3 regions of the Blautia sp. CGZ-1-C1 genome follow, and region 1 is predicted to be linked to each of the others. Evidence: riboswitches for the same ligand, from Rfam matches in the RefSeq annotation. Region 1 holds a riboswitch; each other region holds the start of a gene.
The links. Region 1 has a riboswitch for cobalamin ahead of AC058W_RS00535 (ABC transporter substrate-binding protein). Riboswitches for the same ligand answer to the same signal wherever they lie in the genome.
Positions count from the first base shown of each region.

Region 2: it holds a riboswitch for cobalamin, as region 1 does, so the genes downstream of both, AC058W_RS08715 (hypothetical protein) here and AC058W_RS00535 (ABC transporter substrate-binding protein) in region 1, are expected to answer to the same signal.
Region 3: it holds a riboswitch for cobalamin, as region 1 does, so the genes downstream of both, AC058W_RS11515 (cysteine-rich small domain-containing protein) here and AC058W_RS00535 (ABC transporter substrate-binding protein) in region 1, are expected to answer to the same signal.

Region 1 is NZ_JBWLUT010000009.1:15,974-26,887, forward strand. It holds gene AC058W_RS00505 (sodium-dependent transporter) at 1-1,182, shown strand, start outside; gene AC058W_RS00510 (4Fe-4S dicluster domain-containing protein) at 1,216-1,404, shown strand; gene AC058W_RS00515 (patatin-like phospholipase family protein) at 1,617-2,483, shown strand; gene AC058W_RS00520 (GntR family transcriptional regulator) at 2,621-2,992, shown strand; gene AC058W_RS00525 (ABC transporter ATP-binding protein) at 2,996-3,841, shown strand; gene AC058W_RS00530 (ABC-2 transporter permease) at 3,838-4,488, shown strand; cobalamin riboswitch at 4,563-4,842, shown strand; gene AC058W_RS00535 (ABC transporter substrate-binding protein) at 4,958-6,064, shown strand; gene AC058W_RS00540 (FecCD family ABC transporter permease) at 6,079-7,164, shown strand; gene AC058W_RS00545 (ABC transporter ATP-binding protein) at 7,164-7,919, shown strand; gene AC058W_RS00550 (RpnC/YadD family protein) at 8,187-9,092, shown strand; gene AC058W_RS00555 (NYN domain-containing protein) at 9,302-10,914, shown strand, end outside.
Region 2 is NZ_JBWLUT010000099.1:1,043-11,956, reverse strand. It holds gene AC058W_RS08740 (oligopeptide/dipeptide ABC transporter ATP-binding protein) at 1-744, opposite strand, end outside; gene AC058W_RS08735 (ABC transporter ATP-binding protein) at 737-1,519, opposite strand; gene nikC (nickel transporter permease) at 1,531-2,358, opposite strand; gene nikB (nickel ABC transporter permease) at 2,363-3,310, opposite strand; gene AC058W_RS08720 (ABC transporter substrate-binding protein) at 3,366-4,928, opposite strand; cobalamin riboswitch at 5,125-5,324, opposite strand; gene AC058W_RS08715 (hypothetical protein) at 5,400-6,608, opposite strand; cobalamin riboswitch at 6,748-6,930, opposite strand; gene AC058W_RS08710 (M28 family peptidase) at 7,456-9,501, shown strand; gene AC058W_RS08705 (GNAT family N-acetyltransferase) at 9,643-10,284, shown strand; gene AC058W_RS08700 (BlaI/MecI/CopY family transcriptional regulator) at 10,638-10,914, shown strand, end outside.
Region 3 is NZ_JBWLUT010000119.1:41,068-51,981, forward strand. It holds gene AC058W_RS11485 (sugar ABC transporter ATP-binding protein) at 1-847, opposite strand, end outside; gene AC058W_RS11490 (substrate-binding domain-containing protein) at 981-2,138, opposite strand; gene AC058W_RS11495 (hypothetical protein) at 2,571-2,756, opposite strand; gene AC058W_RS11500 (hypothetical protein) at 2,855-3,238, opposite strand; gene AC058W_RS11505 (hypothetical protein) at 3,541-4,587, opposite strand; gene AC058W_RS11510 (C1 family peptidase) at 4,610-6,907, opposite strand; gene AC058W_RS11515 (cysteine-rich small domain-containing protein) at 7,534-7,857, opposite strand; cobalamin riboswitch at 8,188-8,381, opposite strand; gene AC058W_RS11520 (EutP/PduV family microcompartment system protein) at 8,521-9,027, opposite strand; gene AC058W_RS11525 (BMC domain-containing protein) at 9,070-9,498, opposite strand; gene AC058W_RS11530 (BMC domain-containing protein) at 9,510-9,875, opposite strand; gene AC058W_RS11535 (C40 family peptidase) at 10,284-10,914, opposite strand, start outside.

The sequences.
Region 1 (10,914 bases):
TCAGAAACAGCCCTTGGACGAATGACCAGAAAGAGTCCGGTAGGTGCATTTGAGCATTTTGGAAAAACGAAATCATTCAAAATCGGCGGATGGTTAAATGCAGTGATTCCAATGCTGATCGTTCCTTATTACAGTACGATTGGCGGATGGGTAATTAAGTATCTTGTGGAATATTTCAAAGGAAATGTCCAGGCAGTAGCGGAAGACGGATATTTTGGAAATTTTATTTCCGATTCCTGGCAGGTGGAACTCTGGTTTCTGGTATTTGCGGCGCTTGTATTCATCATCATTCTCGGTGGTGTACAGAACGGTGTAGAGAGAATGTCAAAGATCATGATGCCGGTTCTGGTAGTTCTGGCAGTCGTAGTTACAATCTATTCTGTCACACGTCCGGGCGCTGTTGAAGGTGTGAAATATTTCCTGATCCCGAATGTGAAAAATTTCTCCTGGATGACAGTAGTAGCAGCGATGGGACAGATGTTTTATTCTTTGTCCATTGCAATGGGAATCCTGTATACTTACGGTTCCTATGTCCGTAAAGATATGGATATCGAGAGATCTACCACACAGGTTGAGGTTTTCGATACAGGTATCGCAATCCTTGCAGGTCTGATGATCATCCCGGCGGTATTTTCATTCTCCGGTGGAAATCCTGAAACACTTCAGGCAGGACCATCTCTGATGTTTATCACATTGCCAAAAGTATTTGCAAGTATGGGATTTGGTACTGCAACAGGAATCGTATTCTTCATACTTGTATTACTTGCAGCCCTGACAAGTGCAGTTTCCCTGATGGAAACCAGTGTTTCCACATTCATGGATGAACTTCACTGGAGCCGTAAGAAATGCTGCGGTCTGATGGTCGTGATCATGATTGTACTTGGAACCGCATCTTCCATGGGATATGGACTTCTGGATTTCATTCGTATCTTTGGAATGAACTTCCTTGATTTCTTCGATTTTATGACAAACTCAGTAATGATGCCGCTGGCAGCACTTGCAACCTGTGTTCTGATTCTTCGTGTTGTTGGTATTGATGGAATGGTAAAAGAAATTGAACAGTCTTCTCCATTCCGCAGAAAGAAACTGTACAGAGTATTTATCAAATACTTTGCACCGATTTGCCTGATCATTATTTTGCTGAGTTCTATTGCAAACGTTTTGGGAATTATCAGTATGTAAAAAATATATGACTCTTTTTACAAAGAATGCAGCATGGATCAACTACAAGACAAGAGAAGAAGCAACTGCACAGTTCACCAGAAAGAATGGCTGGTAGGCAAACATGGCAGGAAATCTGCCAATGAATGTGTGAAATGCGGTAAGTGCGAAGAAGTATGTCCGCAGCATATTAAGATCAGAGATGAGCTGGAGAAAGTTGCAGCAAAACTTCTTGGAAAATAACATATAATTGTGAGTTGTATTAAGCCTTCTGGATGAATTTCAGGGGGCTTTTACAGATTACAGGTTTGACATTTTCATTCAAGGTGTTAAAATATGTTCTAAATAATTTGTTTTTCAAATGAAATGAGTAAAAATACAATTGACTGTCTTAAATGCATTATTTACGAGGATTGCTATAGGACATTAAGAAAAAGACGAAAGTGAGAAAAACTATGGAGGACAATAAAAGGAAAGGCCTTGGAATGGTTCTGGAAGGTGGAGGTATGCGGGGGCTGTATACAGCTGGAGTTCTGGATGAGCTGATGGAGCAGGGGATTTATGCAGATTCTACAGTTGGCGTTTCCGCCGGTGCAATTTTTGGATGTAATTATAAGTCCCGCCAGATTGGACGAACCCTTCGTTATAATACCAGATTCTGCAAGGATAAACGATATATGGGACTGAAAAGCTGGATCACTACCGGCGATCTTTACAGCAAAGATTTTGCATATGGGGAGGTGCCCTGGAAGCTGGATGTTTTTGACACAGAGACATTTGCCAGATCACCCATGAAGTTTACGGTTGTATGTACAGATATTGAAACAGGAAAACCCTGCTATCAGGAATGCAGAATGGGAGACAGGCTGGATGTGGAATGGATGCGCGCATCAGCTTCCCTGCCACTGGCTGCCAGGCCGGTAAAGCTGAATGGAAGAATGTATCTGGATGGTGGTATCTCAGATCCGATTCCTGTAAACTGGATGCTTTCACAGGGTTATGAGAAAAATGTGGTAGTCTGTACCCGTCATCCGGGATACAGAAAAGAACATAATAAGCTGATGCCGCTGATCCGACTGAAGTTCAGGGAGTATCCGGAGCTTGTAAAGCTTCTGGATGAACGTCATATTCAGTATAACCGTATGTTGGATAAAATCGCATATCTGGAAAAAGAGGGCAGGATCCACGTTATCCGCCCGGACAGAGACATCAGTGCCAAACCGGTTGAGCGTGATCCCGCCCATTTAAAGGAGATTTATGAGGTGGGACGGAGAGTAATGAAAGCTGATATGGAGAAACTGAAGGCATATTTGGCAGAATAATATAAAAGGGATATTTTCAGAAACGTTATGTGACTGAAGATATCCTTTTTTCTTTAAACAGATGAAATATAACAGTATAAAACAGTTGACAACAGTTACATACTGTTATATACTGTTTACAGATGGAGGAGAAACATATGCATATAATAATCAATAATTCATCCATGGTACCTATTTATGAACAGATCATAGACCAGATTAAGTCTGCGATTATCAGAGGAGAGTTACAGCCGGACACTGTATTACCTTCAGTACGCAGTCTGTCAAAGGAGTTGAAGATCAGTGCCCTGACTGTGAAGAAAGCCTACGACAATCTGGAAGAAGAGGGATTTACCGTCACTGTTCATGGAAAAGGAACCTACGTTGCAGCCACAAATAAAGACCTGATGAGGGAAGAACAGCTCAAAGAAGTAGAACATGATCTGGAGCAGGCAATTATGAAGGGCAGAAGAAGTGGACTGGACGATAAGGAAATCAGAAATCTTTTTGAAATGATCATGGAGGACTAAGATATGTTGAAAATTAGTCATTTGCAGAAAAATTACAGAGGTTTTTCGCTGGACTGTTCTATGGAAGTACAACCTGGGATGATTACAGGACTTATTGGAAGAAATGGTTCCGGGAAATCCACCACATTTAAAGCTTTGCTTGGCCTGATTCATCCGGATGGCGGAGAGATAAAGGTCTTTGGGAAAAAAGCAGAAGAGCTTAAGCCGGAGGATAAGCAGAAACTAGGAGTTGTTTTTGCAGATTCAGGCTTCAGTATGTATCTGACAGCAGAGGGCGTGGCAAATATTATGAAAAGCATATATCCAGATTTTGACAGAGAGAAATTTCTGCAGCAGTGCAGGAGATTCAATCTGTCCACAGACAAGAAAATTAAAGAATTTTCTACTGGTATGAAAGCAAAGTTTAAAGTACTGGCAGCATTAAGCCATAAGGCAGAACTGCTGATTCTGGATGAGCCTACAGTTGGCCTGGATGTGATTGCCAGGGATGAGGTGCTGAACATGCTGAGAGAATATATGGAAGAAAATGAAAGCAGTGCTATTCTGATCAGTTCGCATATTTCATCAGATCTGGAGAGTCTTTGTGACGATTTTTATATGATCCATGCCGGAAAAATTATCCTTCATGAGGACACAGATGTACTGCTGTCAGATTATGCAGTTCTTAAAGTTTCAGAAGAAGAGTACGAAAAACTGGATCAGCAATACCTTATTAAGATCCGGAAAGAAGCTTATGGATACAGGTGTCTGACAAACCAGAAACAATTTTATATGGAAAATTACCCGGATGTTGTAATTGAGAATGGAAAGATTGATGATCTGGTAGTGATGATGGAGGAACAGGTATGAAGGGATTATTTGTAAAGGATATAGAACTGATGAAACAGCAGAAACAGTTTTTTATCCTGGTTATTGTAATGGGAGTCATCCTGAATCTGGCAGGAAGCGGAAGTATCAGTTTTGCTACAGGATATTTTACGTTTGTCACAGCAATTTTTGCCATTACGACTATAAGTTATGATGAGTTTGATAATGGTCTTGCATTTCTTATGACCTTGCCGGTTACCAGAAAACAATATGTGGCAGAGAAATATCTGCTGGGAGCAGGGCTTACGGCTGCAGCGTGGGGAATTACAACGATAACGGGAGTGATCTGCAAAGGCGTGGCAGAGCTTCAGGGGGACCTGAGTGAGAAAATTATTGGCACTCTGATATACATTCCACTGGCACTTCTTATGTTGGCGGCATCACTCCCGCTTGTAATACATTTTGGAGCGGAAAAAGGACGTTATATTGCAATGGTCATGTGGGCTATTATAATTGCCGTAGTTTATACTCTGATAAAAACAATGGGACTTTCAGCAGACGCAGTCGATGCATGGCTGAATGGACTGAACTGGGGAATGGTATTGGCTGGAGTTGCATTGTTCACAGTAATTGTATATATGGGGTCTTATTGGGGTAGTGTACGGCTTATGGAGAAGAAAGAATTTTGATGTGTCTCGAATATAGTTGTAATTATAAAAGCAGTGTGCTAAAATTATATCAGCGTAATTGAATAGCTGTTAAGTGAACATTATCATACGCAGATTTTGTGTATGATAATGTGAGAGGGAATCAGGTGAAATGCCTGAACGGTTGCGGCCACTGTATACAGAAAAAAGCGGGATTGTAATATGTCATTGCATAAATATGTGAGAAGGCGGAATCCGGCTGCCAGAGAGTATCTGGAAATATTTCTGATACAACATTCATGAACTGCTGAAGCATGGATGTTGTATCAGTTTTTATTTTGTGGAAACTTTCTGTGATCTGTGAGTCAGGAAACCTGCCTGACAGTGTAAAGAAGGAGCTTCCGTAAAAAGTATCCGTTATTTTTATCACTTCTATTTTACTTTTTCTGAAGTTCCATCTTTTCGGTTACACGAACAAGTAAACGACATATACGAAAAGAGAGGAAGTCAAATGAAAAACAGGTATTTATCTACAAGAATTATGGCAATTATGATGGCAGCAGCTATGGTAGTTTCCGCAGCTCCGGCAGCTTTTGCAGCAGAGAGAGCAGACTCTGAGACGATCAAAGAGGACAACCAGCCGGCAGCAGATGCAGATGCAGACGCACAGGATTCAGCAGATGCAGATAAAACAGCAGACGCAGAAGGTACAAAGACAGAATATCCTCTGACCATCACAACCTATGATTATGATGGAAATGAAATTGAAACAACCTATGAAAAGGCACCGGAGAAAGTTCTTGCTGTATATCAGGGAAGCATTGAAACTATGCTGAAACTTGGACTGGAAGACCGCCTTGTAGCTACAGCGGGTCTTGATAATGAAGTTCCGGATGATCTCAAAGAAGCATTCTCTAAAACAAATTATCTTGATGAATTTACCCCATCCCTTGAGACTGTAACGATGTTGGAGCCAGACATGATCTTATCCTGGAGTTCCCTGTTCTCTGATAAAAACCTCGGAAATGTAACAGACTGGATCGACAAAGGCTGCAACACCTATTACAACACAAACACACGCCCTGACGGAGACAGAACTCTGGAAAATGAATTTACAGATATTTTAAACCTTGGAAAGATTTTTGATGTACAGGACAAAGCACAGGCAATCGTAGATGATGCAAAGGCAGTGATCGATAAAACTCTTACAGCAACAGCAGATGTGGAAGAGAAACCAAGCGTAATGGTTTTGGAACCTCTTGGAGAAGATATCACAAACTATGGTGCAAAGAGCCTTGGTGGAGATATGGTAACACAGTTAGGTGCGACTCTGGCAAACCCGGATGCTTCTACAGTTGGAAAAGAAGATATTATTGCAGCAAATCCTGACGTAATTTTCGTAGTATATATGCCATATGCAGGAGATGATCCAGAAACAGTTAAGAATGACCAGCTTGCAGTTATTCAGGATGACGAAGCACTTCAGAGTCTTGACGCTGTAAAGAACGGTCGTGTTTATCCGATCATGCTCAGCGAGATGTATGCAAGTGCAACACGTACACAGGATGGAATCGAAACATTTGCAAAAGGATTATATCCAGACGTTAATCTTGACTGATTGAGGAAAATACAGTGAAAGAACAGGTTTCACAGACAAAAAAAGGCAATGTGTTCAGAACATCCATGTATGTGGCAGTCCTCATCGGGCTTGCCGGATTTCTTATTTTTTCCATACTTGCGGCGATTACTTTTGGTAATGCTGATCTGTCGCTGAAGGATGTGTACAGTGTCATTGTTTATAAATTATTTCATATAAAAAGTCTGTCTGCCTATGCAGAAGGTGCAATTCACGATGTTGTATGGCTGATCCGACTGCCCAGAGTCCTGCTGGCTCTGGCAGTTGGAATGGCTCTTTCTGTATGTGGCGTAGTAATGCAGGCAATCGTGCAGAACCCGCTGGCAGATCCGTATGTACTTGGTATTTCATCCGGCGCGTCTTTTGGTGCAACGCTGGCGATCATGCTTGGAATCGGAAGCTTTCTTGGCGGGAACTCTGTCGGAGTTACTGCTTTTATTGGCGCGATGATCACCTCCTTTGCAGTTATTGCTATTGCAAATATGGGAGGAAAGGCAACATCAGCTAAGCTGATCCTTGCCGGAATGGCGGTCAGTGCGGTGTGCTCTGCTTTTTCAAATTTTGTTATTTACATTACGAATGACAAAAATGCAGCTACGGAAGTTATGAAATGGAGCATGGGAAGTCTTGCAGGGGCAAGCTGGGCCAGAGTAGGTGTGATGCTTCCGGTTACTCTGATATGTGTGGTCATCTTCTGGACACAGTATCGAAACCTGAATCTGATGCTTTTGGGAGATGAAGTTTCTATCACACTTGGAACAGATTTACACAGATTGAGAACATTTTACCTGATTGTTGCTTCTGTAATGATTGGATTTGCCGTATATTGTGCTGGCGTGATCGGATTTGTAGGACTTGTGATTCCTCATGTAGTCAGGATTCTGTTTGGAACTGACCACAGAAGATTACTTCCACTGAGCGCACTTCTTGGCGCGTCTTTTCTGATCTGGTGTGATGTGGCATGTCGTGTGATCCTGAAGAATTCTGAGATGCCGATTGGTGTGCTGGTATCAATTATCGGTGCTCCATGCTTTATTTATCTGCTTGTGCGGAAATCCTATGGATTTGGAGGTAGCAAGTAATGAAGATCACTACAAAAGATATTCAGGTTGGATTTCACGCCCGACAGATATTAAAAGGCATTTCCATAGAGTCACAGGACAAAGAACTGGTAGGAATCATCGGGCCAAATGGAAGCGGAAAGTCGACGTTGTTAAAATGTATCTACCGTATTCTGAAGCCAGATGCAGGTGCTGTTTATCTGGATGGAGAGGAACTTCATTCTATGAGTGTCAAGAGTTCTGCAAGGAAAATGGCGGTTGTGGCACAGCATAATTACTACAATTTTGATTTCACAGTGCGAGAGGTTGTTCTTATGGGACGAGCACCTCATAAAAAAACTCTGGAACGGGATAATGCGAAAGATTATCAGATTGTGGATGAAGCATTGAAAACAGTGCAGATGGAGACGTTTGCAGACCGCACATTCTCGACTCTGTCAGGTGGAGAACAGCAGAGAGTAATTCTGGCAAGGGCACTGGCACAGCAGACACCTGCCTTGATCCTTGACGAGCCGACGAACCACCTGGACATTACACATCAGATCATGCTGATGGAACTGGTAAAGAAGTTGAATGTGACAGTTATTTCCGCTATTCATGACCTGAATATTGCTGCGGCGTACTGCGATAAGATTTATGTGCTGAAAGATGGGGTACTGGAAAGCTATGGAACTCCACAGGAAGTACTCACTCCTGAACTGATCCGCAGAATCTACAAGGTAGAAGCGGAAGTTGTATATGATAGTCGCGGGAAAATGCATATTTTGTTTTTGTAATGTGGACAATGTCCATTAATCGAAAGAGTTTGTAGCAAATTTAATAAAAAGAATCTAAAATGCCTTGAAAAAGAGAGTAAGCAATGCTAAGATAAATCCAAAGCATATTTCTCTTATATTTCAAGGCATTTTGCCGTCTGATCATTCTAATCACATTTCAGAAATCCATGCTTTTAAATCCAATTAATTATGAAAAGCAGGAGCTGAGAAGTGATAAGAATAGCACGATATGTTCTTTAACTCCTGCGGAAAACAGGAGGTATTGCAATGGCAAAAAGAAAGAACAAAAAAATTACTGTGAAAAGAAACCGATTGAAAGGCAACACAGCAACTGCAAACCGTAAGTACAAAGATACAGTATTCCGTATGCTGTTTTCAGACAGAAGGAATCTGTTGTCGCTGTATAATGCAATCAATGAAACTTCCTATACAGATGCAACTCAATTAGAGATTGTGACACTTGAAAATGCAATCTATATGGGAATGAAGAATGATCTGGCATTTATTATAAATACGAATCTGTTTCTGTATGAACATCAGTCTACGTATAACCCGAACATGCCTTTAAGAGATTTGTTCTATATCTCCAGTGAATATCAGAAACTGGTGGATTGGAAATCTCTGTATACATCAACAAGACTGAGAATACCCACACCGAATTTTATCGTATTCTATAACGGAACAGAGAAAAAAGAAGACCGTTGGGTAGATTATCTGTCAGAATCGTATGAGAATATGTCAGGAGAGCCAAATCTTGAATTAAAGGTCATCACACTAAATATCAATGTAGGACATAATAAAAAACTGATGGAAGAATGCCGGACGCTAAGAGAATATGCTCAGTATGTTGACAAAGTACGCAGATATTCTAATGAAATGGAACTGAATACGGCAGTAGAACGTGCAGTGAGTGAAAGCATTCAGGAGGGAATTCTCAAAGAATTTCTGCAAAAGAATCGAGCGGAGGTAGTCGCTATGAGTATATTTGAATACAATGAAGAAGAGGAAAAAAGGAAACTCAGGAAAGCTGAGTATGAAGCTGGAGTAATAAATACTAAAAAAGAAGTGGCAATTTCCTTTGCTGAAATGGGATTATCTGTGCAGCAGATTGCTCAGGGAATAAAAGTGGAGGAGAAGACAGTGCGAGAATGGTTAAATGAAAAAAGAATATGAAAACCACATATTAAAAATAATGGAAGCGGAGTCCACATTAACTGTAAATGTGGGCTTTTTTGGACTAAATGAACACATAAAAACACAACCCTATTGGATTTATCTATATCAGTATGTTAAAATAATTAATTGATAAAGGATTTTAACAGATGAAGCGATAAAAGAATAACTACTGATTTTATAAAGAAAAAGGAGCTTTTAAATATACTATGGAGAAACTTGTCATTGGTATCCTTGCCCACGTAGATGCAGGTAAGACTACGTTGTCGGAGGGAATTTTATATTTAACGGGAAAGATTCGTAAGCTGGGTCGGGTGGATCATAAGGATGCTTATCTGGACACCTATAACCTGGAGCGGGAGCGCGGGATCACGATTTTTTCCAAACAGGCGGAGTTTGAACTGGGGAACAGGGGGATAACTTTGCTGGATACACCGGGACATGTGGATTTCTCAGCGGAGATGGAGAGAACACTGCAGGTTCTGGATTATGCTATTCTTGTGATCAATGGTGCAGATGGCGTGCAGGGACATACCATGACATTGTGGAGACTTCTGGCGAGATACCAGATCCCGACATTTCTGTTTATCAATAAAATGGACCAGGACGGAACTGATAAAGAGAAACTTCTGGCAGAATTAAAGAAGCGATTAAGTGATAATTGCGTTGATTTCACCTGGGAAAAATCAGATTTGCAGTCTCAGTTTCTGGAAGATATTTCTGTCTGTGATGAGGAACTGCTTGAAAAATATCTGGAAACAGAGGAAATATCAACATCAGATATCCAAAAAGTGATCAGGGAGCGAAAACTTTTCCCATGTTTCTTTGGCTCTGCTCTGAAAATGACAGGTGTAGAAGAATTCCTTCATGGGCTGGAAAAATACTGCGAGACACCGACATATCCGTCTGAGTTTGGCGCAAAAGTATTCAAAATTGCCAGAGACGATCAGGGCAACCGTTTAAGCTATATGAAAATCACCGGAGGAATATTGAAGGTAAAGGAACTTCTGACAGATACAGAGAAAGCGGATCAGATCCGTATCTATTCCGGTGCGAAATTTGAGCTTGCAAAGGAGGCACCTGCAGGAACTATCTGTGCAGTGACAGGTCTTTCCCAGACACATCCAGGACAGGGATTTGGAATAGAGCAGGAATCCGAGATGCCGGTTCTGGAACCTGTTCTTAACTACAGAATTCTGCTTCCCGAGGACTGTGATGTTCACCAGATGCTTAAGAAACTCAAAGAGCTGGAAGAGGAGGAACCGGAGCTTCATATTGTATGGAATGAACAGCTTGGAGAAATCCATGCCATGCTGATGGGTGAGGTTCAGATTGAGATATTAAAACATCTGATCTGGGAGCGTTTCCATGTAGCAGTAGAGTTTGGAACAGGAAATATCGTATATAAAGAAACGATTTCAGAGCCGGTAGAAGGTGTAGGTCATTTTGAGCCGCTGCGTCATTATGCAGAAGTACACTTGCTTCTGGAACCGGGAGAACCGGGAAGCGGTCTGCAGTTTTTTACTGCATGCAGTGAGGATGTGCTGGACCGTAACTGGCAGCGTCTGATTCTGACTCATCTGGAAGAAAGGGAGCACCCGGGAGTATTAACCGGTTCTCCCATCACAGATATGCAGATCACACTGATTACAGGACGCGCCCATCTGAAGCACACAGAGGGAGGCGATTTCCGGCAGGCGACGTACAGGGCTGTGCGTCAGGGATTAAAGAAAGCAAAGAGCGTTCTGCTTGAGCCATATTATGAGTTCAGACTTGAGATTCCGGGAGATATGATCGGGCGTGCTATGACTGACATTCAGAA
Region 2 (10,914 bases), on a different contig from region 1:
ATATGGATGCATTGCTTTCATATCAAGATCTTTTCCCGGAAGAACCTCTACGAGGTTTCCAAGATACATAACGGCTACCTGATGTGCCACTAACTGAACCAGTGCAATATCATGACAGATAAAACCAAATGTGATGTTCTTTTCTCTCTGAAGCTTCGTGATCAGTTCAATTACTGTTTTCTGAACAGAAACATCAAGAGCGGAAGTTGCTTCATCCAGAACAACGATTTCCGGTTCCAGTGCCAGTGCTCTCGCGATTGCAACACGCTGACGCTGTCCACCACTCATATTGTGAGGATAACGATCCGCAAAATCTCCCGGTAATTCTACCATCTCAAGAAGTTTTCTGCAGACAGCATCCTTCTCAGATTTCTTAATCTTTTTGAAATTCATCAAAGGTTCGCACACAATATCACGAATGTTCATTTTCGGATTAAAAGATAAGGTCGGGTCCTGAAATACCATCTGAATGTTCTGACGGTTATTTCTCAGTTCTTCTCCCTTTAATTTCGTGATATCTGTACCGCGGTACAGAATCTCACCCTCTGAAGGTGTATCAAGAGAAACCAGAAATCTCATAAATGTACTCTTACCACATCCGGATTCTCCTACCAGACCCAGTGTTTCACCTTTATACATTTTCAGATTAATATCATTGTTCGCCAGCAGAGTACGTCCATGTGATGCCGCAAATCTTCTGGTTACATGTTTCGCTTCCAGTATTACTTCTCTTTTTTCAGACATATCGTTCACCTCCCCGGGATGGAACTGCCTCCAGAAGTTTTCTGGTATATTCATTCTTTGATTCTTTCAGAATATACTCTCTTGTTCCCTGGTCTTCCATTTTTCCGTTCTTCATTACAACAATATAATCTGACATGTAGGCAGCTACACCCAGATTATGGGTTACTACAATAATGCCTGTATGATAATCATCTCTGAGCTTCATCATCTGACGCACGATCTGTGCCTGCGTTGTTACATCCAGTGCAGAAGTCGGTTCATCTGCAAGAAGAAGCTTCGGCTGATAAGTCATTCCCATCGCAATACCAACTCGCTGTCTCATACCACCGGATAACTGGAAAGGATAAGATTCCATAATATTATCCGGAGACGGAAGTCTCATTCGCTCCAGCATTGCGATTCCCTTACTCCATGCCTCTTTTTTGGAAATTTTCTCATGAGTAAGAATATATTCTGTGAATACTTTTCCGACTTTACGTGTCGGATTCATCATTGCACCACTGTCCTGAAAAATCATGGAAATATCAGAACCACGAAGTTTTCTCCACTGTTCCGGTGTATAGGATAAGAGGTCTTCTCCTTCAAATGTAATACTTCCTTCTGTGACCTTACCGCCACCTGCAAGAAGTCCCAGAACAGCACGGATAACAGTGGTTTTTCCACTTCCGGATTCTCCTACCAGAGAAACGATCTGTCCCTCTTTCATATCCAGATTAAAATTCTGAACAGTTGGAACATTTTTGTAGGAGATTGTCACATTATCTAATTTCAGCATGTTTATTCCTCCTACTCATTTCTTGGATCGAGGATATCACGGATGGAATCCCCAAGCATATTAAATACAACAACTACTACAAAAATAGCAAGACCCGGGAAGATCATCAGCCACGGAGCGGACTGCATACACGCTCTTCCTTCATTCAGCATATAACCCCATTCCGGTGCCGGCGGCTTAGCGCCAAATCCCAGGAAGGACATTGCTGCCAGTTCCAGCATCATGGAACCTATATCTGTCGCAGCAGTAATGATCAGTGTAGGAAGTGCATTTGGAAGCATATATCGAAACAGCATATACGGTGTTTTGGAACCGGTAACGATCGCTGCTGATACATAATCCCTGTCACGGATCTTCATAACCAGGCTTCGTGCCAGACGCGCATATTTGGTCCAGCTTACTACTACAATAGCGATGATCGCATTTTTGATACTTGCGCCCATAATACCTGCAACAGCAAGAGCAAGTACCAGTCCTGGGAAAGCAAGCATCATATCTGCAATTCGCATAATAACAGCATCAATGACACCTCCGAAATATCCTGCAAGGACTCCGGTAACAGTTCCCACCAGAAAGATCAGGGCAACAACACCAAAGGTTGCTGACAGAGATGCACGTGCTCCATAAATAACTCTTGAAAAAATATCCCTGCCCATTTTGTCGGTTCCAAAAATATGTTCCTTGCATGGCGGAAGCAGTGCATCTACCAGAGAACCTTTTAACGGGTCAACCCCTCTGGTTACCACCGGTGCAAATACTGCTGTCAGAATAATACAGACTGCAAGAATAGAAAACACGACAAAAGTTTTATTTGCTAAAAATCTGTTTTTCTTTTTCATGATTCTACTCCTTTAAACGCATACGTGGATCAATATAAACATAAGATGCATCAACGATCAGGTTAATGACCATATAAATCAGGGCAAGCCATAATACATATCCCTGGATCAGATTGTAATCACTGGATGTGATTGCTGAAACTGCAAGGTTTCCAAGACCCGGATAAGAGAAGATTACTTCTACAACACTGGTTCCTCCAAGAAGTGATCCTATGGAAAGACCAAACATTGTGATCAGCGGAAGCAATGAATTTGGAAATACATTGCCCCAGATAATCTTTGATTTCTTTACTCCTCTTGCCTGTGCACCGATCACATAATCCTGACTCAGTTCATCCAGCACCGCTGTTCTTACCTGTCTGGTATATTTGGAAGACATTGCAATCGCAAGTGTCAAAGCCGGAAGAAACAGACTCTTAAAGTCTCCCGCAGAACTGATAACCGGAAATGCATTGATATAAACACAGAATGCCAGCATTAACAGAAGTCCAACCCAGAAGTTAGGCATCGCACATCCGAGGAATGTAATTCCCCGGACGAGATAATCGATCCATTTATCTTTATATATGGCAGACAACATACCTAAAGGTACAGAAATAACCAGCATAAGGATCATGGCCATTAATGTAAGTTTCAAAGTCGGCCATAATCTGGCTGCAAGAAGTTCTGTAACTGGTTTATTTAAGCTGTATGATTTGCCAAAGTCACCTTTCAGACAGTTCTTAAGCCATCTGGTATACTGCACCAGAAACGGATCATTCAGACCAAGTTCCTCGCGTGTCTCCTGAACCATTTCTTCAGTAGGCATTACACCGGTTGCCGTGTACATGTTTCGTACAGGGTCACCTGGTGACATAAAGGTCAGTGCAAATGTAATAAAGCTGATACCGATCAATACGATCACAATCTGTAATAAACGCTTGATTATTTGCTTTTTACTCAAAAAAGACACCTCTTTTTATTTCTGTTTGTAACTATTCAGTAACTTCACAATTCGCAGACTTTTCTTATTCTGCAGGAGTAATTTCTGTTGACAGCCAGTAGTAATCTGCTGTATGGATATGTGCAGAACCAACTTTCTTACTGTAGATCATAGACGAGTTGTAGTATCCATCAATCAGAACCGCTGCATCATCTACCAGGATCTGCTGCATCTGGAAGATCAGATCTTTTCTCTTTTCCGGATCCATTTCACCTTTTAATTCTTCATATAACTTATCATAGTCCGGGTTGGAGTATGCGCAGTAGCTGGTATCAGTTGCCCAGTTAGCCATATATGCCAGAGGATCTCCGGTACCAACAGTGATCCAGTTATTGTTATTAAAGTCATAATCCAGTGCTGCAAGTTTACTCCACTGATCATCTGAGCTTCCGTATTCAGGAACAACACCGATGCCGATTTCTGCAAGATACTGTGCGTGAGCATCTGCAAAGTCATTCAGAAGACGGTTTTCATAAGAAATATATCTAAGGTTGATATTCTGGCCATCCAGTTCACGGATTCCATCTCCATCTGTGTCAACGATTCCTGCATCATCCAGAATCTGTTTTGCTTTTTCCGGATCATAGGTATATGGATTCTCAAGTTTGTCGTAATCATAGTTCAGAGTAGATGGCAGTACGGAAAATCCTGGTGTATAAAGTCCACCGATTGTTCTGGAATTACAGATTGTATCATAGTCAATTGCCATCAGGATTGCCTGACGAAGTGTTTTGTTTCCAAGAACACCATCAAAGTTCATCCATGCAAATCCGCAGCGTACACCGGATGCAATATCAACAGTAAAGTCATCACTGTCCTGGAAATCCTGAATATCTGCTACATTTGTGATATTCTCAACCAAGTCTACCTGACCACTCTGGAGAGCCATTGTTTTTGCGGAGTTATCTCCCATGAACAGCAGATTGATCTTATCGTATGGAACATCTTCACGATAATACTCATTTGCAGCTAATGTATAACCAACACCTACACCATTGAATTCTTCAATCTTGTATGGACCTGTTCCAATAATTCCATTATCGTAGTTTTCAATATGTTCTACATCTGTGATTCCCATAGTTGGGTGGCAGAGCTGTCCTACAAGGTTTGCATATGGTTTGCTTGTTTTGATGTTAATAGTATTTGCATCATCATCTACAGTAACTTCTGCTTCAAATTCCAGATATTTCTCCGGTTTGGCAGATCCGGAAGGTCCTACCTCTTTCATGTGATCAAAATACTCTTTTACCTTTGTCGGAGTTAAATCACATCCGTCAGAGAATTTAATTCCGTCTTTCAGCTTGATCGTCCATTCTGTATGCTCGTCATTTACTTCATAACTCTCAGCAAGCCACGGGATAACTTCCATATTGTCATCGAATTTAAATAATGCTTCAGCAATACCATATCTCATAGCATTCCATCCACTGTTTTCATCATTTGCACTGTTTACACATCCATCTGTGTACATCTGACATCCGAAGTTTAAAACCTTCTCATCACCCTTCGCCTGTACAGTAACTCCCATTAATAATGCAACTGTTGTTGCCGCTGCTAACACAAGTAATTCTCTTTTTGTTTTTTTCATCCTTTACTTCCTTTCTTTTTTTGTTTCTTCGTTGTTTTTCTTCCTTCTCATACTGTCCATTCCTGTGATTTTGAACGAAAAAAAAGACAGATGCTCCCACATCCGTCACGAAATCTTACCATTAAAGAATCAAACATATATATGCAACACATGAAGTTGTAACTCTTAATCAGGATTTCTCGTCGTCCGCAAGAATCTCTTTTACCAGAAATAAGCAGGTCTCCTGACTTAAGCTTACCCATTTTCAACACCTTCCCAGAAAAATATCTTCCAGTGGCATTCAGCTGAAAACCAACTATCACAGTGACGGGATCGTACCGGATTTACACCGGTTTCCCTTTTAATCAGACCAGCAGGACGCTTCTGCTGGTCTGAACTTATCTCTAAAATCATTAAATGACCGTATGAATACTCATCTATCATAACATACCATCATGTATACGTCAATTATTTTAGACTCTTATTTTCTATCTATTTTTCCGTAAATTTCCGGAATTTCTCAAAATTTGTTTCCGGTGTATAGGATTTCAGAACTTCCATCATGTCCTCTACACTATATGTATTATCATACATTCCAATAGATAACGCATACTGCTTATTAAACTCATCTACTGAATCCGCTGTCCAGAATGACTGCTGCAGCCGGAAAGCACTTCCATCTTCACGGTAATCTTCTGCAAAGCCTTCCAGAGCATTTTTCATGGCAACAAATGATGGTGCAACGATAGCACCGTATTTTCCTACAAGATAGTCGATTCTTTCCTTGCCGTTATATCCCTTTTTATTAAACATTTCGTATGTATCTTCTGTAAAACAGTCAATGGAACCCAACAATACATCTGTACTGTTCTCTTCTTCATAAGCATCAATTATCTTGATAAAATCACTTGCGCTCACTACACTCAGAATAACATTATACTCTCCTGTATTCAGCGAATCAGCCAGCTTTTCATCCAGGTGATCTTTTGGATACCCCGGAACCAGAGTAATCTTAATGTCACTGCCTGTTTCAATTTCTTCAGTATCCTGCGTATTCACCAGTTCTTCTACAGACTTCTCATATGACAGGCCATATGCTTCCTGAAGCTTATTCAGAATACCAATCGTTCTCAGACGATGCATCTCATTACCGATAGCAGATCCTCCACATGCTATTATGTAATGATTCTGGTTATTCTGATCCTCTGAAACAAAATACTCCGCCATATTGGCAGCCGCATCCATTTCTGTTTCAACAGATGTTCCTATTGTTCCCAGAAAATAAGGATTATCCTTTACTTTCTCATACATTTCATCACTGATCGTTCCTGAGCCACGTACATAATACATACCATATTCTTCACATACCGGAAGAACTTCTTCAAGATCTGAGGAAAGGAAAGAAATAATTCCCTTTACATTTCTTTCATGAAGCTCGTTGATAAAGCTGATTTCTTCTTCTGCTGTACTTATACTGGAAGAATATAAAAACTCGACATCAAAAGCCATGCCGACATAATTTTCAAAATAATTTCTAAATGCTCTTACTTCTGCATCATTCAGATTATATACGGACACTCCTATTGTCATTTTTCCGTCCTGATTTGTTGTATCACTCTGAGTGTCAGCTGCCATAACTGAAATACTGGTGCAGGTAAGCAGCATAATCATTGTCAATATAAAACTTATTATCTTTTTCATTCCTTTTTTACCTTTCTGTCGTATTTGTATAAAAATTCAAGTTTTCTTTTCTCACATCCTTTCCTGAAATAAAAAAGATCCTTTTCTTAAAATGTATTTTAGGTATAAAAATAAAGCCTTTCTTATACACCGTAAGAAATAACCTTTTTTAATGCAAGCAGGTCTCCTGACTTAAGTTCATCGCATTTTATCGTCTTCCCGCCTCTTAAGCAGTGACATATATGATAAAAAGCTCCCTTTTACAGTGGCGGGACCGTACCGGACTTGCACCGGTTTCCCTTTTAATTCCATATTACTGGAAACATGCATTATTTTTATAATATGATATCAGGGGCTAAAAGTCAAAAACTATTTTTACTCCGCGCTAAGGCTTTTCCCCAACTTCATTATATTTTTATTATATAATTCCATTTGGTTAACGTCAATAATTTACATCTAATATTTATATGTTTTTTTATTCACTTTTACTATGGTCTTGAATATTCAGATTCCAGTATCTATTCCATAATAAGGGTCTCTTTGCAGCACTACCTTCTCTTGTGGCATTTCTTTGTTTATGCTAAAATATTTTTACTACTATAAATGAGCAAATATCTAAAAGTGCACAAAATTCATAGCTGGTTGTGCACATTACGCGAACATTCAACTGCTTTATACTTTTTGCTATCCGCATACCGTGGATTCAATTGTACAGTTTTTCAAATTTGCTCATTTATAGTTTACTATATAATAAAAACTTACAGTATATCATTTTACAAAATCAGGAAAGAGGCGAAATAAATTGAACATTGAAGATTCCTGTATTTCCTGCATTGACACAGACTGGTCCTACCAGCTTGCCAGACGCATGGAAAAAGAGAAAACAAACCCTGTTCTGGGCTATCGTACTGCAGGTTCCGCTGCAGAAACAGCTACAGGAGATATGTTATACAGGGAAATGAAAGCTATCGGACTTACCGATGTAACCAGAGATACATTCTCACTGGACGGATGGGAATTCGAGAAGGCAGTCCTGAAATTTACAGATGATGACGGGCAGGAACACACCTTTCAGATGGGCGGATATCAGACAAATTTCGAGACAGACGGATTTGAAGATTATGAACTCGTTTATCTGGGAAAAGGAACTGCCGCAGATTATGAAGGCATAAACGTAAAAGGAAAGCTGGTTATGGTTGAGATCAACCAACGCGACGAATGGTGGATCAGCTTCCCTGTTTATCAGGCTTATCTGCGCGGCGCTGCTGCCCTGATCGCAGTTCAGGCAAACGGCTACGGAGAAATCGCAGAAACTGCGCTGAATGCACAGGATATCGCAGGTCCTGATTTCGCACCTGCATTCTCCCTGTCTCAGGCAGATGCACGTATCCTGAAGCGTGCCCTCCGGAATAAAATTTCCGCCTGCGAAGACAATACCGCTGATTCAGAAGATATCCGTAACACTCCAGAACAGGATGCTGCTTTATTACGCAGATCCTCATTAAAAGTATCACTGGATGCCCGTTCCAGAGTGATCCCGGACACAACAGCAGGCAATATCACAGGTAAAATACAGGGGACTGAGACAGACTCTATGATCCTGCTGTCCGCACACTATGATTCCTATTTCGATGGATTCCAGGACGATAATGCAGCAGTCGCCATGATGCTCGGCATTGCCCGTGCACTGGTAAAGGGCGGCTATAAACCTGCCCACACTCTCGTCTTCTGTGCAATGGCTGCCGAGGAATGGGGAATCATTGATTCCAAATACGACTGGTCAACAGGAGCCTACAATCAGGTATTCCGCGTACATCCTGACTGGCAGGGTAAAGTGATTGCAGACCTGAACTTTGAACTTCCTGCACACGCACACAATACGCAGGATGCCATCCGCTGTACCTATGAATATGCAGATTTCATCAGACAGTTTACAGACAGCCTGACTGTCCCGAAGGAAGCATATCCTGACGGGATTACAGTTCTCTCTCCCATCGAGACATGGTCTGATGATTTCTCCATGGCAATCGCAGGTATCCCATCCACAGTCAATGACTTCAGCGCCGGGCCATTCATGCAGAATTATTATCATTCCCAATATGATAATCAGGATGTTTACCAGGAAGCTGTCTATCAGTTTCATCATGAATGCTATCTGAAGCTGATCATGACCATTGACAGACTTGTCCTGCCACCGATGAATTTCAGTAATACCATGAACGCGGTCGCAGACAGTATTCACGAAAATGCCCTTTCATTTGCAGATTCTGAACAGGAAACTCTGCTTCAGAACTTACGGACAGCCACCGAATCGGCCAGAAATATTTACAAAAAAATATGCCAGATCAATGAAGAATATGCTACACTTTCAGATTCCGCATTCCGCAGAAATTTCCGTTCCAAATGGGAACCTGTCGGGCTGAAACTGCTGAAGATTTTCCGCAAAGCTCAGGACTATCTGGTGCGTCTCAACTGGCAGGATGAAGTAATTTTCCCACAGGAAGCCGCTTCCAGAAATATCCGGCAGCTGGAAAAAGCCTGCCAGGTTTTATCTGAAGGAAATATCACAGATGCGCTGAAAGTACTCTATCGTGTAGACAACAACATGTACGCATTCCTTTTTGATGAAGAAGTATATTACCATTTCACCGAATACATTCTTCACCAACCCAAAGATCGCCTGATGTGGGGTGCCGGACGTATCATGCATCATGAAAATCTTTACGGAATCGTGCAAAAATTAAAACAGCGCCTGGAAGAAGAGAGTCCGGAACTGGACGGAGAGATTCGCCGTCTGGAAGCTGCTCTGCGCAGACAAAGAGCTTATTACAAAGATGATATCCGCTACCTGAATAGCTCTGTCAGCAAACTGTCAGCCATGTTTAATGACGTTTTTAACTCGCCAATTCTATAACGAATGAGTTTTCAGACACACTCTATAGCAATTCCAGAAAATAATGCAACTAAAATTTCATTTTCTGATGGGCTAGATTAATTGCACTATCTTATAGATTACTATAATCCATTGAAAAAAATAAGGAGATTCATACATACTATGGAAAGCGATAATTTATATCGAGTACAAGAAGAAGATTTACCACGATTACAGAAACTCTTAACCGTCTGCTTCGCACAGGATCCTCTGTATCACACCCTGATTCCGGATGATGCAACCAGAGAACGCCTCCTGCCGGAACTCTTTTCCTGCGACCTTACAGAATTCTACCAAACCTGTGAAATCTACTCTGACAGCAGTGAATTAAACAGTATCCTGGTCGTTTCAGATGAAAGTGAACCTTACAACGTTCTGCAATATTGTCTCACCGAAGCCAAGGCGCTGCTTACCACTGACGGATGGCTGATCAAAGAAGATCCCAGCCTGAAGACTTTCTGGAATTTTATCCAGGGCAAAGACTACCTGAATTCCAGCTGGACAGACCAGCTCCACCAGACAGACCGTCTTCATGTAATCTATCTTGCAGTAGATCCCGGACACCAGCACCACGGACTTGCCGACCTTCTCATGGAAGAAGTAATCGACTACGCACAGAAGCACAAAATGCTAATCTCCCTGGAAACCCATAATCCGGAAAATCTCCCTATTTATGAGCATTTCGGATTTAAAACATATGGAATTGTAGAAAAACATCACTTCGGTCTAAAACAATACTGCATGATCCGCGAAGCTACTGTATAAGTGTTCCTGAAAGCAGGTTCCGAAATCCGATAAATTAGCCTATTTTCTGCTTAAAATTTTGTCTATTTCTACACCTAGTAATATTTATATTTTTATATTAAAATAATATGTAGATGTTAGGGTTTGTATGTTTTTGCCCTCATCACACACCTGTACCATGTGTACCCTGACAGTGTTACTACTCACGAAATAAACGGTATTATTTCATCATACTTTTTATCGGCAATATCCCATACCCCCATTACCGGTAAAGAGGTGAATAGCAACTCTGCAATCAACTGGTATCAGAGTGGAGCACCGTTTTTATATTCCATGGGTACATATCTATAATACTAATAAGGAGGACTTAATTAATGGTACGCAATGCAATGAGCGCAACAGAATTTTATATTTTACAGTATTTATGGACCAGAGAAACACCTGCAACCTTCGCTGAGATTATGGTTCATTTTAATGAGGTTGAAAAGAAAGCATGGAAGAAACAGACTGTAAATACATTCCTTTCACGTCTGTCACAGAAGGGCTTTTTAAATATAGACAAAAGTGGAAAACGTGCGATTTATATTCCCTCTGTCTCCTCAAAAAAGTTTTATGAAAACTATGCAAAAGAAATCGTTGACGACTCCTACG
Region 3 (10,914 bases), on a different contig from region 1:
ACATAGAAACATCTTTTACACGATTTTCCCGCTCATTCAGATGTTCTATTACAAATGATTTTTCTCCGATTTCACAGGTTTCTTTTGGAAAATTCTCTTCAAAAGAACGTCCAAGCATTTTATCAACGATTTCTTTGGATGTTGTCTTTGAAGTAATAGGAGTTGTATCCACGATCTGTCCGTTTCTCATAACCGTATAAGAATCACAGATCTGGAGAACTTCCTGAATACGATGTGTAATAAAAATAATAGCAATATTTTCTGTTTCTCTTAAATGCCTTACAACACGGAACAATTCCTCTGTTTCCGTATCTGATAACGGCGCTGTAGGCTCATCCAATATCAGGAAATTACATGAATTCTGAACCGCACGAGCTATCAGGACCATCTGTTTCTGCGCCAGTGTCAGTGTACCACACCATCTTTTTACATCAATGTCAATGTTTAGGCGGGCCAGAGCCTCTTTTGCCTCTCTTCTGATTTTTCCATAATTGATAAATTGTTTATGTCCCATGTTCATGACCATGTCATTAAACATTACATTTTCAGCTACTGAAAGTGTGGGGATCAGCGCCATATCAACTTCCTGATATACGATCTGGATGCCAAGCTTCTTTGCGGCAGCCGGATTTCTTAATTCCACGACGTTTCCGTTATATAAAACCTCTCCTGTGTAATCTGGATTAGAACCTGCAAGAACTTTCATCAGTGTGGATTTACCGGCTCCGTTCGCTCCCATAACAGCGTGGATCATGCCAGTCTGAATTTCAAAATCAACATCTGAAAGAGCTTTTACACCAGGAAATTCTATGGAAACTTTTCGTGTTCCAAGTGTGATTTTATCCATATATTCCCTCTTTTCCGTAATCATTTTCCGTCACAGATAATCCAGTACGGAAAAAGCGGCGTCGGAGTATTTAACTCCAACGCCTCATTTTACTTAGATATTTTCAGTATTAACTACTGTCTCCCAAAAAGGATTAGTGTCCAAGTGCTGATACCATCCAATCACATGTAGGCATCCAAGAAGTATCGGAATAGTCTTCTCCGGCAACTTCTGCCAGATTTTCAATGTTAATGCCTTCCTTAGATGTAACCATTTCCTGGGTAACAATAATTGAAGGAATTTCCATCCAAGCACCCGGATCTGCGTAATAACAGGAAGCAGCTTCGATATCCTCGTACTGATCTGCCATCTCAAGCGCTAATACACGACATGCAAATTCTCCATTAGATGTCCAGTTTGTAGTAGCACATGCTTTCCAGTTCTCACCTTCCTGCATAAACTGAATATCTTCATTACAGATATCTACAGATACCATCGGAATATCGGAATTTGCTTCACGGAGCGCCTGATATACACCCTGTGCATATGCATCATAGCAGCACCAGATTCCATCGATCTCACCCTCACCGTATTTCTGTAATGTAGCTGCTGTAACGTCACGCATAGATGAAGTAGCATTCTGATCATCGATCGGTGCGATTCTTTCAACAGTTTTGATCTTTCCATCTGTTTCAAATGGCTCGTAACCTACCTGACGACGATCAAACGGGCTGTTATATCCTGCGCCCTGCTGTACCTGAAGGATATTTACAGGCTCACCTGCCTCTGTCTTATCCGGATACATATCAAGGATACACTGAACCAGAGATTCTGCAAATCCTGCATCCTGCTGGAAGAACTGTGTAACACCATCGATCTTTGCTGTTTCACCATTTGCATCCTTAAACGGAGTATCAAATGTAACAATTTTTAAATCCGGATACTGTTCCAAAATTCCTGTCAGGAAATCATATGCATATTCCTGACCGCCATGAGAAACCATTAATCCGTCATATCCGCCCTGTGCGCACTGCTCAATTGTACTCTTCCATGTATCTGCATTATCATTGCAGAAGAAAGTGCTTGCTTCCATACCAAGCTTCTCTGCTGTTGCAGTAAATGAATCTGACCACATCTGGAAGATAGTTGCTGATGACATGTACATGATATATGCTATCTTCTTACCCGCTAACGGAGATTCTGTACTGCTCTCTGTGTTTGTTTCCTCTTCTGCTGCATCGCTTGCATATGCAGGAACTGCAGAAACCACCATAGCTGCTGAGAGTAACGCTGCGATTAATTTTTTCTTCATGATATTCCTCCTTTTTGGATATTTTGCCGAAGCTTTTTTGTTTTTGTGAGTTTATATTAACATATATAACCAATTTTGTAAACATAATAATGTGTTATTTTGTCCGTTTTTTTGCTTTTCAGTAGTTTTATCCAATTATTTATCTCATATTTTGAACAAAAATCCTAGTTTTATTTTTATTTTCCCGTCATAATCACCAAATAAAACATTTTTCTTGTTCATATATACCAATATCGGTTGGTTATTTTTACTAATAATTCAGATATTGTCAATTAATTTTCAATCTTTTTACAATAAAAAATAACAGATAGCTATACAGATATCTGTTATTTTGGACTGCATGTTGTTTTATGCCCGTTTTTGTTGTTTTTGATTGTAGACAATTTCTTTTACAAATTATTCTGAACTCATCACACCCAGGACACTACTGGGTCAGTTATGCCACGCAAGTCTTCTGCTTGCCGGATGCCATTCTCCTGTCATCCAGTCTACATCATTGGTAATCCAGTCCATGATTCCAAGTTGCCTGGTTTCCCATTCCACTGTAGCTTTTCGTTCATCATGCCGTCCTTTACCTGCATTGCAAATGCGTGTCTTTCCATTTATTACACCCTCCATACATTTATTTCTTTATAACGATCCATCTCTTAAAATTAATCGATCGTCACATTATTTTCATTTTATACCCCAATGTTTTTTCCGTTATCTTCTACTGTTCAGGCTTCTACTCTTATATTCTGTTCTCTTTCTTTTCTGGCTTTCTCTCTTTGTTTTGTCAGATCGTAATAGTCATCTGTAAGTATCCCATGTTTTCTCATTGCATCAAATACTTTCTGCTGAGCAACCGTCATTTTCATTCCTATGGAATTATTATAATCAGTCAGAACACAGCCCGTTTTCTCAATCAGCCAGAATAACGGAGAATCATTTTCAGGAATCATTTTCCATATTTCATCTTCCGTCCATGGAAGCAGCGCCATCATGCCATGAAGATGGCCCTTTGGAATTCTTATGTAATCGCCATCTGGTAAAATCAGTCCATCCGAAAAGTTTTCATCTTCAACTTTCATCTTCTCCAGCAGTTCTTCCGTTATTTTCATAGTCTTTTCTACCTCACCCTTGTATTTTCACCTGCTCCTATTATACGTGCGCCTCCGGTATTGTGCAAGCGTTACGTTACTGTTCACTCCGTTCTCAGTAACGTAACCAAAATTTCTTCAAAATTTAGTTTGATTAATCCAGCAAAAAGTTGTAAACTATACTTGCACACACAAGTTAACATTTTTTGTTAATTAAGACTATTCGAGGTTTCCTCAGAATGTCTCAATTATACACACACATTTTTCCAAAAAGAGCAGCTTCACCATCCGGTGAGCTGCTCTTTGATTTCATTAATCTTTATTTATTTTTTCTTCTTAAGGAAATAGATCAGTAATATTACAATCAGAATAATGCCAATACCACTGATCCAGATTACAGGATTCTTCATTCCTGAATCTGACTTCACATTCTTTCCAGATGTTTTCTCTGTCTGTTCTTCACTGGCTTTCTTTTCATCTGTTGAATCAGGTTTCTCTGTTTCTACAGTTTCCGGTGTCGGGGTAGCTTCTTCTGTCGGAGTTGCCTCTGGTGTTGGTGTCGCTTCTTCCGTCGGAGTTGCCTCCGGTGTCGGGGTTGCCTTTTCTGTTGGTGTTGCTTCTGGTGTAGGCGTTGCCTTCGGTGTCGGGGTTGCTTCCGGTGTCGGGGTTACTGCCTCTGTTGGCGTCGGTGTAACCTCATCAGCTGCCGCTGGAACATTTCCTGATGTACCTGTCGCATCCGGAAGATTCTCAGCTGCCGGAGCATTCTCAGTTGCGTAGTCTGTATCGCGGTCAAGATTAATCCAACCCTGATCAACACCCTGTGTATCTACTTTTCCCCAGTTTGTTCCATCTTCGCCCTGGACATACTGAGAAATATGTACGGTTGTCTCATCCGCAATACCATTTGAACCTGAAACTTCATCAAATTTCTCTCCAGGTCCGTTATAAACCGGTACGTTTACACCATTTCCCTGAATTTTCACTTCGAAATCAACATCTTTACCGCCAAAAGTATTATACTCCTTATCTATTGCTTCATCTCTGGTAGCCGGATTCAAATCTCCCATCGGAACATATCCATTCATTCCATGGTATTGGGTATACGCCCATTCATTATTATCTGTCCCGCTTTTTTCACCAAGCACATGAATCGCTGTGCCATTTGGAATCTGTTTGTCATTTAATTTCACGCTCTGTGGAGCTGCCTCATCATAAATATCCACGCCACCCTGCGCGCTCTGCACGATCATGTAATAATCTGTCACATAATCCGGATTCTGGCTTTTCCCATCATCAGCGTAAACAGATACCGCTGTCAGGATAAAACATAAAGCTGTCGCTATTATTGCCCCTAACTTTCTCTTCATAATCATTTTCCTTCATCATTTATTATTTTCTTTTTACAGCAGATGAGCTCTTATATTTGCTGTAAGTGTTTCCATAAGGTTCTTTTACATATGCTTTTACCGCATAGTAGTATGATACACCTTTTTGGGCTTTTTTGTCCAGATATGATGAGAAATTTTTATCAGAAATTTTCCTGATCAGTTGATAAGATCCACCTTTTTTCTTTCTATAAATGTAATATCCGTCACATTTCTTCTGTGTACTCCAACGAATGCGGATTCCGTTCGTTTCTGATTTCACAGAAGAAACCTTCTGTAATGCCGGTGCCGCCTTAATCACAGGGCCTGTTGTATACTTACTTAAATAATTTTTCCCATTTGCCTGATAGTATGCCCGTACAGTATATCGATACGATGCATTCGCCGTAACCTTACTGTCTTTATATTGAAGTACTGAATTCTTAACTGTTGCAATTCTTGACCATGAGCCACCTGTTGCAGGTTTTCTGTAAACATAATATCCTGACGCCTGAGGAACTTCTTTCCATGAGACAAGATTATATCCTGAATTATATGCCTTCACCTGAAATACCGGTGTATCCGGTACCCAGGATTGGCTTAAGGTTCTTGTATGTGCCTTAATTCTTGCCGACCAGTTTTTAGTCTTTCCATCTGACCATTTCGCTGTAGCCGCTGCGCCTTTGTAAAATGTCTGATTATTCTCTATCCCTGCCGTGGAAGAAAACCATTTACTACCTCCCGAAGTCTTATAGCTGGCATTTGCTTCCACTCCAAAGCTGATATAGCTGATTCCAGCATTTGTGATCACCACCGAATAACGGCTTCCCTGTTTCAAAACCACTTCCGGCACTGTAATCGTCTGCACTCCGGCGATCGGCTGTTCAAATTCATAAGGTGTCGCATATGCAGCTGTACCGCTTTCCGGATCAGAAGGGTCTGTGACATCTGTGTATATCTGAATCTTATAAGAAGCATTATCGTTCATGGTAACTACATTGACTTCGCCTAAAGCCTCTTCTTTTCCATTACCAGCCTTTGCCTCGTAAACAGCAGCCACTGATTGTCCCGGCTGTACTTTTATAGAAGAAATCGCTGAAGATCCATCATAAAAATAATTATTTTTATATTTCTGATCTGCAATCGTCACTGCCTCTGTCGTTACCAGGTTGCTGATATTCGGATCCTGATAAGAAAGATAATAGTATCCACCATCACCTTTTTGATTTCCCCAGCTGTTTTTTATAATCCAGGCTCCATCTTCTGTCACATTAGAAGCAGACAGGAAATTATTTCTGGAATAATTATCATCCCATCCCACTACTGTCACAATATGATTGATTGTTTTTCCCGAAGATCTGTTTACAGGGTAACAATACGCCGCTGTATCTGCATTGACATAATTTTCTGACATATACAGCATGATAGATACTGCATGATCATTCATCAACATTTCTTTCATGCGCTCCTCGCTATATTCAGAAAACGATGCATTTTTCAGATATGCAGCCGCATGGTACGCTTTATCTTCGGATATTGCCTCAGTCAGATCCTGTTTATGTGAGGAGTCTGTAGGAAACGGCACATCTGTCTCTGTAGTCATACCTGACCATGTGCTGAGAAAAACTGCCGCCAGGTAATCATTGCCACCTATATTATGGTAATTTCCCAATACAGAATTTATATCATTGGCAGTATTTCCTAACGGATCATTCTGCCTGTTGGAAAAGAAATATGACAGATGCTCCTCTGACAAGTCATACGTCCCCTTGTTCTGTGCCAGCAAAGAGGACTCCATGATTGCTGCCATTCCAAATGCCCAGCACGTTCCAAATGGATGCTGATCTTTTACAGAAGTAACCAGTCCCTTTTGTCTGGAATCATAATAAGATGGAAAGGCTGCGGCCCTGCTTCCATAGGCAGCATAAACAGATGTCAGATCACTTTCCACCTCTGGTCCCGGATCTAGTAATGTCAGATTTTTAAACGGTTCTAATTGCTCTTCTTTCTCCTCTTCTGTTAACGGTCGTCCTTTGATATATCGGATTCCCTCTGTATTCTCCTGCGACGTCTCCCCATCCTGGAAATCCTGTTCTGTATCGTCAGACGAAAATACTTCTGTATCTGATTCCGTATCTGATTCCGTATTTGTCTCAAAATCATTTGTCTGAGAATCCTGAAATTCTTCTATATCCTCTGCTTCCGTTTCCTGATATATACCAGTTCCAAACATCTCCTGACCTTTTACAGGTATCGAACCGCAAATCATGGCAGATGTCAAAAAAGCCGATAGCACACGTATAGCAGTAGTTCTTTTTTTCATATGTCTGATAATTCCTCCATGTTCAAAGATAATAGCATTGTATCATTTTTAATTTCATTTTTCAATATAGAATCCTGCTTTGTAAAATTTACTGTTACACCAAAACCGCCAGATAGCAACTTCATGCTTTCCGGCGGTTCTATGTAGCAAATATATCTTCCAACCTTGTATCTTTACAATCTATTTTTCTTCTGTTAATAACAGTAAAAGAACTCCTCCTCTTATCCTCTATACAAATCATGCATAAAATTCCAAAAAATTTTTCCTCGGCAATGGAACTCTTGCTTCAAGGAGGAAACATATAGAAAATAGAAATGTCCGGTTCTGCCAGTCAGAAAAAATACCGGCAGGAAAAGATGTCAAATGCCTGTGCCGCATTCTCTTTTGTTCAGGTGAAAAGTGTGCGAACGGTGCATGAGTGTATGTAAAATAATTTACACAAAAATCCGTTCAAGTTTTTGATATTTAAGAAGATATTAGCTGCCGGTTGTTCCAACAACTGTATTATTTCATTTCAGATCTTCTCTTTTGTTGTATTTATTCTAACAAACTTAATTGTATATTACAATAAAAATCGTTCCCGTTTATCTGGGCTAATCTGACACATTCCCGCTTTTCACACAAATTTATTTTATTCCTCGAGGTATTTTGGTCTCTGTCTGCTCATTTTCTCTTATTTTCTTCATCAGCGTCGACAGTTCCTGATATTTTCCCGTAATATAACCATAACTTTTTCTTTTATGTGGAAGCATACAATTTGTGCAATCCTTTATCCCATTCTCTGTATATCGAAAATTCCCTCCGCATTTATCTCCCAGCGCATATAGTGGACAATAGCAGAACAGACAGTTAAAATCATCCGGATCTGCATTCTTATGGCATGGAAAATACTCGCATTTTTTATGGCTGAAATAAGAATACTCTTTTCCCTCCCAATAAGGTTTCTCCATTTCTTTTTCCTTCTTTCTCATAATATAAAAAAATACTCTAATGAATCATCAATCACTCTTCGCATAACAAAGTATCAAAAATTCATTACAGCATTTCTTAAATTACGTAATTATAAGAGGGAGCGATGCTACCCCGGGGTAGAAAAAAATCCGTTCATGAGTGCGCGGAGGGAACGAATAAATCCGAAGTAGTATCGCCTGCCATTTAATCATGTATAATTCATAAAGAACAGGCGCATTCCATAAAAAATGTCTGCCTTCAAATAAAAGCAGACAACACTCCGAAGCTGCGGATTCAACGGAGTTGGTTGTTACACTTTACACGGAAGTTTAACCTCGCCATACCAAGCAGGTTTCCTGGCTCCAGGCTCATCGCTCCTCTCTCCTTCTCATGCTATGGCACAATGGACATTCTGAGATTTGCTCCTCTGTTACAGTGACCGGATCGCTCAGGTTTCTCACCTGATTCCCTCTTTCTGTACTGTTTCTTAAACAGTATCAGCACTTAATATGTTCTGTATGGAATTATACTGACTGTATAGTAACATTTTGTAATGAGAATGTCAACTATTTATCAATATAATTTTATATTTCTTCGTTTATCCTTATTCTAATGACGAATTACTTCCATCCTACTCTGGCAACTTATGAAGTAAATAATATTTAATTCTCTGGCAAGGGTTCCCATTCATTTAAACCCAGGCTCTGTCTGTATTTCGCTTCTTCCAGACTAATCTGCGGAAGGTCTTCCTCCAGATATTCCTTCAGCTCATCGATTCCTTCTCCGGTAACATTATTTACCAGAAAAATACGTTCACATCCTGCATTAATCATCCACTGTCGTACCATCGGTACATTTGCATATGGAGAATCTATCTTTGTTATAATCCCAATCAGTGGTCTGAGAATAAACGAATTACTTCCATATCCAAAAAGGCTGAAAGGCTCATCTGCCGACTGCACCATAGCGATCACATCTGCCTCAAATGAAAAGCATGCAAGCCCGACACTGAAATGTTTAGATTCCGCATACTCACCTGGAGAATCAATCGTATCATCGTTCGTATTTGTATACTGTGTTTTTATGTAATGAAGTTTTTCTCCTTTCAAAGCCTGCGTAAGCGAAGTTTTCCCAGCCTCGCTTCTGCCCATCAAAAATATCTTCTTCATATTTTGTATTCTTTCCTTTCAGCTCTCCCAATATAGGCTGTGCTAGCTTCTGTGAATCGCACAGGTTTTAAACTTTAATACCTCTTTAAAAAATCTCACGACTTCTTCTACTGCCGTCTGAACCTCTGTCAGCCCTCCGGTAAGAATCAGTGAACCACTGAAACGATCCATAAAGCCAATCTCTACATTGGCACTTTTTACTGCTACATCAGCCGCTACAACTACTGCTTCCCAGGGTGTAAAGCGAATCATTCCTATCGCCTCCCCTGTATGGTCCTCTCCTTCATGGACTCCTATATGAAGTCCCAGATTCTGATAGATACAACTCTGAGATGGATTGATCACATGTGCCAGACATACTTCCTTGCCAGGAACTCTCACTCTGGTCATGCGAAGTTTCTTTCCTTTCAGCTTCTCATAGTCCTCATGATAAAGCTTCTCCAATAATTCTTTTGTCGTCATCCCTGCCATCAAAGCACTTCCTATCTCTTGGTAATGTCACAGACTACATAGCCTAATGTATCTCTGAAATAATCCACAACCTCTGTCATTGCTGACATTACATCAGAAATCTCTCCTGTAATAATCAGCGTACCTGTAAAACGGTCTGCAAATCCCAGATAAACATTTCCACTCTTGACTGCAATATCTGATGCGATCACAGCAGATTCCGGCGGTGTCATATTCATGATTCCAATCGCAGAGGAACGGTAATCTACCTGCGGATTCAATCCCAACTTCTGATATATGATCGGAGCAGGACCACCCATTACATGTGCAAAGGTAATTTCCTTACCGGCAACCGTTTCCTGTACAATTCTTATATGTTCTACATGGTCATTTGCCATCTGTCTTTCCTCGCTTTCACTCTCTTCTATCTATTGAGATATCTGGCATTACTGTTCACACACTCCTATCCCACAATTAAACGCACAGTAACCTTCAATCAGATATTCTCATTTTATTTTGCTGCACTTTGCTATATCAGCCATTTTCCATGCCCGTCAGACATCCCACAGCTTATCTGGGTTTATCTGAAATCTAGCTGAATTTATCTAACAGTTACTTAAACTGTACTATCCAAATAATTTTATGTCAAGGTAAAATCCATTTAATAATTGGTAAAATCTTACGCAGAAAACGAAAAGGAGCACTGACCCCTTTTATCAGTACTCCCTTTCACCCCTATTTGTATTTAATTATTTATACTTATTTAATTACCCCGATGTATTATCAGATCAATATACTCTCTGTCATTACACCAGTCTTCTTACAGAAACAATTGTTCTGTATGCTGCATTATCACTGATCTTGATACCATCTACGGAGTTGGATGCATGAACGATACGTCCATTACCCATGTAAATTGCAACATGTCCACCGTAGCAGATCAGATCTCCCGGCTGTGCATCTGCATAAGAAACTTCTGTACCTGCGTTCTGCTGTTCATAAGAAGTTCTCGGAAGGCTTACACCAAAGTTTGCATATACACTCTGAACAAATCCTGAACAGTCAGCTCCACCTGTAAGGCTTGTGCCGCCCCATACATATGGATTACCAACAAACTGTGTAGCATAATCTACAACAGAAGATCCTGATCCGGAATAGGAAGAAGAACTGTCTGAGCCAGATGACTGTTCACTCTCGTAATCATCTGCGGATACTGTATTATCAGAATCAATTACATTGCCATACTCATCGTACTCTACATCATCAGAAGATGTACCACTGTCAACAACATCCCCGTTCTCGTCGTACTCTACATCTTCTTCTGAATCGGACTCTTCACTCTCATCATCTGAGTTCTCTATTACATTTCCGTCTTCGTCATATTCCACATTATCTTCTGATTCAGATTCCTGCTCCTGTTCAGCGGCTTCTGCAGCA